3 regions of the Exiguobacterium artemiae 7-3 genome follow, and region 1 is predicted to be linked to each of the others. Evidence: riboswitches for the same ligand, from Rfam matches in the RefSeq annotation. Region 1 holds a riboswitch; each other region holds the start of a gene.
What was found. Region 1 has a riboswitch for S-adenosylmethionine ahead of P402_RS0104600 (methionine ABC transporter ATP-binding protein). Riboswitches for the same ligand answer to the same signal wherever they lie in the genome.
Positions count from the first base shown of each region.

Region 2: another riboswitch for S-adenosylmethionine. It lies ahead of P402_RS0102195 (Na+/H+ antiporter NhaC family protein); the one in region 1 lies ahead of P402_RS0104600 (methionine ABC transporter ATP-binding protein).
Region 3: another riboswitch for S-adenosylmethionine. It lies ahead of P402_RS0114425 (2,3-diketo-5-methylthiopentyl-1-phosphate enolase); the one in region 1 lies ahead of P402_RS0104600 (methionine ABC transporter ATP-binding protein).

Region 1 is NZ_KK211190.1:717,778-720,040, reverse strand. It holds gene P402_RS0104600 (methionine ABC transporter ATP-binding protein) at 1-777, opposite strand, end outside; SAM riboswitch class I at 859-964, opposite strand; gene P402_RS0104595 (bifunctional cystathionine gamma-lyase/homocysteine desulfhydrase) at 1,024-2,190, opposite strand; gene P402_RS0104590 (PLP-dependent cysteine synthase family protein) at 2,183-2,263, opposite strand, start outside.
Region 2 is NZ_KK211190.1:240,266-242,528, forward strand. It holds gene P402_RS0102195 (Na+/H+ antiporter NhaC family protein) at 1-922, opposite strand, end outside; SAM riboswitch class I at 1,001-1,104, opposite strand; gene P402_RS0102200 (metal ABC transporter solute-binding protein, Zn/Mn family) at 1,173-2,126, opposite strand.
Region 3 is NZ_KK211190.1:2,602,644-2,604,906, reverse strand. It holds gene P402_RS0114430 (2-hydroxy-3-keto-5-methylthiopentenyl-1-phosphate phosphatase) at 1-154, opposite strand, end outside; gene P402_RS0114425 (2,3-diketo-5-methylthiopentyl-1-phosphate enolase) at 151-1,341, opposite strand; SAM riboswitch class I at 1,422-1,523, opposite strand; SAM riboswitch class I at 1,731-1,833, shown strand; gene mtnK (S-methyl-5-thioribose kinase) at 1,912-2,263, shown strand, end outside.

The DNA of each region.
Region 1 (2,263 bases):
TTCGCGTAATTTCGCAAACGTCAATTCGTTTTCGGATGGTGATGTCAATTGTTTGACGAACTCTTTTGTCATCGCCTGTTTCGGGTGACGGAATACTTCGGCAACCGGTCCCTGTTCAACGATTTTCCCGGCTTCCATGACAGCAACCCGGTGACAGATTTTTTGAATGACATGCATCTCGTGTGTGATCAAGACGATCGTCAGTTTCAATTTTTTGTTGATGTCGACAAGCAACTCTAAAATTGAGTCCGTCGTTTTCGGATCCAGCGCGCTTGTCGCTTCGTCACATAGTAAGACATCCGGGTTTGATGCCAGGGCCCGGGCAATCCCGACCCGTTGCTTTTGTCCACCTGACAGTTGGGACGGGTAAGCACCTTCGCGTCCGTCGAGTCCAACGAGTTGAATCAGTTCAGCGACCCGTTCTTTACGGCGTGCTTTCGGATAACCACCAAGTTCCAAAGGGAACATGATGTTTTCTTCAACCGTCCGCGACCAAAGCAGGTTAAAGTGCTGGAACACCATCGAGACGTTTTTCCGAACACCGCGTAATTCTTTTGGACGTAACGTCGTCATTTCGACTCCGTCGATTTGGATCGAGCCACTCGTCGGAGCTTCCAACATATTCAGCAATCGAATCAGCGTCGATTTCCCTGCTCCCGAATAACCGATTATTCCAAAAATTTCACCGCGCTCGATTGTTAAGTCGACATTGACGACGGCTTCAACCGATCCGCGCTTCGAGCGATAAATCTTTCCTACATCCTGTAAGCGAATCAATACTGTCCCTCCTAAACGTAAAAAAAAGTGCGCACGTTTTAGAGCAAACGCGCGCACTTTTTCAGTACACAAAACCATTTGCTCTCATCTTGCAGACATTCGTCTGCTGGAATTAGCACCACTTCGGAATAAATTCCGCGGTTGCCGGGTTTCATCGGGCCAGTCCCTCCACCACTCTCGATAAGAGTTATCGGTATTTAGTTATTTTTAATATAATCTGAATATTAGCAGGGCTTATTTTGCTTGTCAAACAGTTTTTTCTGAAACCGGCTGAAGCAGGCTGAAAGCACGTGCTAAATCTTCTTTCAAGTCTTCTGCATCCTCAAGTCCAACCGAAATCCGGACAAGACCATCCGTAATGCCGAGCTCAGCGCGACGTTCTGCCGGAATCGAGGCATGTGTCATGCGTGCCGGAACAGAAATCAAGCTTTCAACAGCTCCAAGACTCTCAGCCAACGTGAAGAAATGTGTCGCTTCGACGAGTTTCTCCGCGTTTTCCGCTGATCCGACATCAAAGCTGATCATGCCGCCAAAACCAGTCGCCTGTTTTTGTTGTGTCGCATGTCCCGGATGTGTTGGAAGTCCTGGGTAGAAGATGTTTGAGACGACGTCTTGTTCCTGTAAGAACTGAACGAGATCATGTGATGTTTCTTCGATTGCATCCATCCGGATACCAAGCGTCCGTAATCCACGGACGAGCAGGAAGCTGTCCTGCGGTCCAAGAATACCGCCGGTCGAGTTTTGGATGAAGTGAAGATCTTCTCCGAGCTCGTCGCTGTTGACGACGACGAGTCCAGCGACGACGTCCGAGTGACCGCCGATGTATTTTGTCGCGCTGTGCAGAACGATATCTGCACCGAGTGCGAGTGGTTGTTGCAAGTATGGTGTCGCGAATGTGTTATCGACGACGAGTTTCAGGTTATTGCGCTTCGCGATTTCAGCGACAGCCGCGATATCCGTGACTTTCAATAACGGGTTCGTTGGTGTTTCGACATACAACATCTTCGTGTTGTCTTGAACCGCGGCTTCCGTCGCGGCGAGATCCGTCGTATCGACGAATGTCACTTGGATGTTGAATTTCGGTAAGACACGTTGCATCAAACGGAACGTTCCGCCGTAGACGTCATCGGTCATGACGATATGGTCACCTGACTCAAGCAGGTTGAAAACCGCGTGAATCGCAGCCATTCCTGATCCGAAGGCAAAACCACGTGCGCCACCCTCGAGGTCGGCGATCAATCGTTCAATGCTCGTCCGTGTCGGGTTGGCTGTCCGCGAGTATTCGTAGCCTTCTTTTAATTGACCGATTTTCTCTTGTTTGTACGTACTTGTTTGATAGATCGGAGGTGTAACGGCACCTGTTGCTCGATCGACGCCTGTTCCTCCATGAATCAATGCTGTCTTTTTACGCATGTGTCTCGTCCACCTTTTCAAAGATTTGTTGGCTCAAATACCGCTCGGCACTGTCCGCGAAGACGGTGACGAT
Region 2 (2,263 bases), 480 kb from region 1:
TCAGGTAAGCAATCCCGCCGTTAAAGGTGATTAGGCTGACGAGTCCGCCCATTAATAACGTCAAAATCGAAATTTCTGCCATCCCCATCAATCCTTCAGACATCGACAGGACGAAGCCGCTTAAGCCGAAGCTTCCGTCAATCATACCGATGATTCCCGTCAAAACGGTTCCGCCGACTAAGACGAGGATGACGTTGACACCAAACAAGGCGAGGACGATGACAGACAGATACGGAATCAATTTATAAAACTCAAACGCTTTTGCTTCGACGACGTCTCCTGTACCTGAGACGAAAGCCAAGATGATGACCGTCAGGATTGCTGCCGGCAAGACGATCATGAAGTTGGTTCGGAATTTATCGCGCATGTTGGTTTTTTGCGTCCGTACCGCTGCAATCGTTGTATCGGAAATGAACGACAAGTTATCGCCGAACATTGCACCACCGACGACAGCTGCTGCGGCAATTGCGACATTGACACCGGTTGCTTCATGGATTCCGAGAGCAATCGGTGCAAGTGCTGCGATCGTACCGGTGGAAGTACCCATCGCCATCGAGATGAAGGCGGCGATGATGAACAGCCCGCTCATCAAGAGGGACGGGGGTAAAAATGTTAATGATGCATTGACGGTCGCTTCAATTGCGCCGATTGCATCTGCCGTTCCAGAAAAGGCACCGGCGAGTAGGAAGATAAAGACCATAATCATGATGTCCGGATTTCCGGCCCCCGTCGCAATCCGTTCCACGGTTTGATTGATGCTGCCCTTTGTTGTGACCGCCGCAAAAATCAAGGCAATCAAAGCAGCAATCAGAATCGGGAATTTGTAAAAATCATTGTAAAAAATTCCGGCACCGATAAAAAGAACTAAAAAGACAAGCAACGGTAGAAGTGCCCATTTGTTCGGTGTAATCGTCTCGTTCATAAAATCACTCCTTTTCTACGTGTACAAAAAAAGACTCCTTCGCAAGAAAGAAGGAGGTCTTTACTGAAAAAGACGCTCTTCTTATCTCTCAAGCCTCAGCTTGCTGGATTTGGCACAGTACGATTTAATCGTCCGCTGCCGAAACATCATCGGGCCAGTCCCTCCGTCTCTCGCGATAAAAAGAAGTCATTTAATTGTCTGAAATACGTTTTCTACCGTAACGTATCTTTTAATGCATGTCAACACTACTTCACTGCAGTGCTTGTTTGAGTGTCGCCACATTTTCATTCATCAAGTCAAAATAGGAAGCCTTTTGCTGCTCTTTCGTGACGGACTCGAGGTTGTGAATCGTAATCGCTTCCGCTCCGATTTCCTGTTGGATGACACGGGCGACTTTCGGAGAAACCGTTTCTTCGAAAGCGATATACTTCAAGTCGTGTAACTTGGCTTCCTTGACGATCGCCGCCAGTTGCTTTTGCGAAGGCTCGTCCGACGGTGAGATACCGGCAATCGGTAATTGCGAGAAACCGTAGCGTTCTGCTAAATATCCGTAAGCCGCATGTGTGACGAGTAATTCTTTTTTCGATCCCTTATTAACGGCCTGTTGCAGGTTTTGATCAAGATCATCTGCCTGGGTATTGAAGGCGGTGAGATTTTTCTCGAACGCTGCTTTTTTATCAGGTACCTCTTTAGCGAGCGCCGTCGTAATCGATTGCGCCATCACTTTGGCATTGTTCGGATCGAGCCAGACATGAGGGTCAAATTTGCCGTGATCATGTCCTTCTTCCGCATGTTCGCCGGTATGTCCTTCATGCTCATGAAGCGTGGCATTCGCTTCCAGCAGGTCGATTCCTTTGCTGGTCTCGACGAAGCGGACATCGTTGCCTTTAAGACTGGCTTTGATTTTTTTCGAGTACGGCTCAAGCGTCGTCCCGGTTAAGAGGAACAGATCACCTTGTGCAATTTCCGTCAGTTGTTTAGACGTCGGTTCGTATGAATGCGGATCTGCCCCTGGAGGTACGATCATCTGGACGTCGATGTCCGTTCCGCCAATTTCCTTGGCGATGGCCGCAGTAGCGAACGTCGATGTATAGACGCGAAGCTTTTGATTGGTCGCACCTTGATCGGATTCGGAAGAACCGCAGGCGGCAAGGACAGCAGCACTGGCAAAGGCAACCGTGAAAGCAGAAATTAATTTTTTCATATGAATAAACCCTCCAAAAAATATTAAAACGTAATTATTCCGATTTGAACCTTTTCACTATAACGAATCCAAAACGAAGCGTCAAGTACCAGTCGGGGAAGACGTTCGGCTTCTAAATAAATCGGGTAGAAGACTAA
Region 3 (2,263 bases), 1.9 Mb from region 1:
GTCCGACCCCGGATTGAATCGACAGCGAGCGGTCGAGCACACCTTCTTTCAACGGTTCAAACGCTGCCGGCGAGGCAAATTCCTTCATCAAGGCGATGATATTATCGTGTTCCGTCACGGTCCCGTCAAAGTCACATAAAATCCGGATTGTCATTTCGTGATCCCCCAAGCGTCGAGGGCAATTCGTAATTCTTCCTGCCGCACCGCAGCACTTGTCAGCGATTCTCCGGTCAGTGCGGCGTCGAGCGCCTGACGGAATGCGAGGACACCGGCAGCGGCACCTTGCGGATGACCGTGAACGCCGCCTCCAGCATTGATGACCGAGTCGGTACCGAAATCACGGACGAGCTGGGCTACGAGACCGGGGTGGATACCGGCCGAGGGAACCGGCAAAATTGTCTTCGTGTCCCCGATCCGGGTTGCTTCGACGGCGATCCCGCGGGCCAAGTCTTTGGCGAGTGCCACGTTCCCGTACGGCGATGGGAACAACGTCAAATCGGCACCAGCCAGTCGCGGTAACGTTCCGAGCAGAACAGGAGCCGCAATCCCGTATTCGGGACTTGCGATCAAGGCACCGCTTAAGGCCGGATGATTGAAGATTGGAACGGAAATGTCCGGGTCAGCCGCTAACTCGCGCAGGACGTCGAGTCCGTATGTAAACGTATTGAGCAGGAAGGCGGTCGCGCCGGCTTCAATCAAACGTTTCGCTTGATCCTTCAAGCCGAAGACGGGACCGCTTAACGTAATCGCGTAAAGCGCCCGTTTGCCGGTCCGTTCATAATGGGCATCGAGGACTTCCCGGCCAATCCGTGCCCGGTCGAGTGCCGGCGTCAACGGATTGTCGTACAATATCTCATCATCTTTGACGAGATCGATGCCGCCCGCGAGCTGGGCTTCGAGTTGTTCCCGTAAAAAGACGAGGTCTCGTCCGATGACCCCTTTAAAGATGCTCATCAACAGGGGACGGTCATGGACTTGAATCAACTGACGGATTCCTTCAATCCCGAATTTGGCACCGGGGAAGTCGTTCGTGAACGACGGGGGAAGCTGTAGATCGGTTAACTTGATTTGTCCGTCGAGCGACAGTTTGCCGAAGACCGTCGTTAAGATAGCGGAAAAGTCGCGTGAGACGTTGTGTTCCGGATAACGGATCGTGATGTAACCTTTGCCGTCATGTTCTTCGGTATGAACAACCTGTCCTTTGAAGGATTCCAGCTGCTGCTGTTCCAAATGATTTAAATCGGTCCAGGAACCGACCGTCAGACCGAGCGCGATTTGTTCTGCTCGTTTCGCCAACTGATTGGTCGTCCCGAGTTGGTACGTTGCGGTAATATACGCCATATGAATCGTCTCTCCCTTATTGAAAAATACAAAAATGGTCCCTCGTCAATGACAAGAGACCATGAAAAATTGCGCGTGGACTCTTATCTGTCAGCGTAATAGCTGCAAGAATTAGCACCGTGCCAAGTGGTCGGTTGCTGCGACATCGTAGGGCTCGTCCCTCCGTCTGCTCTTGATAAGAATTGGATGAAATTGTGAAATCTAATTGCAATTTTTACACGAGATTGGTCCCTTGTCAAACTATATTTTGAAAATTTATTTTTTTGAAAATACTTCTTCTATAGACGGTTCCGTTTTTTAAGCCGTTTCACTAAAAATTGGAATTGACAGACGACCAACCGCGCACGTAGTATTCAAATCAACATCAACCACACGACAACTACATATGACTCTTATCGTGAGTTGGCAGAGGGAATTGGCCCGAAGACGCCGCAGCAACCGACCATCCGGCACGGTGCTACATCCAACAGACATTCGTCTGAGAGATAAGAGGACGGAGTATTCTACCGCGCCTCTTTTCTTTGACGAAAAGAGGCGTTTTTTCGTGTGATCAACAAGGAGGAAACCATAATGGGATACCAAGCATTTACAGTACAGGACGCGATTGAACGGGTCCAGACACTCGGATTGATCGGCAAAGGACCGGTGACGGCAGAGGAAATCGGGGACGGGAACTTAAACCTTGTCTTTCGGATTCAATCGGGGAATCAGCGATTGATTTTAAAACAGGCTTTACCGTATGCGAAAGTCGTCGGCGAAAGTTGGCCGTTATCGCTTGAACGGGCCTGGATTGAACAGTCCGCCTTAAAAGAATTTGCAAAAGTCGCCGTTCCGTTCGTCCCGCACGTCTACCATGCAAGTAAGGAAGAGGCATTTACGGTGATGGAGGATTTGTCTCACTTGACGATTGTCCGGACCGGCT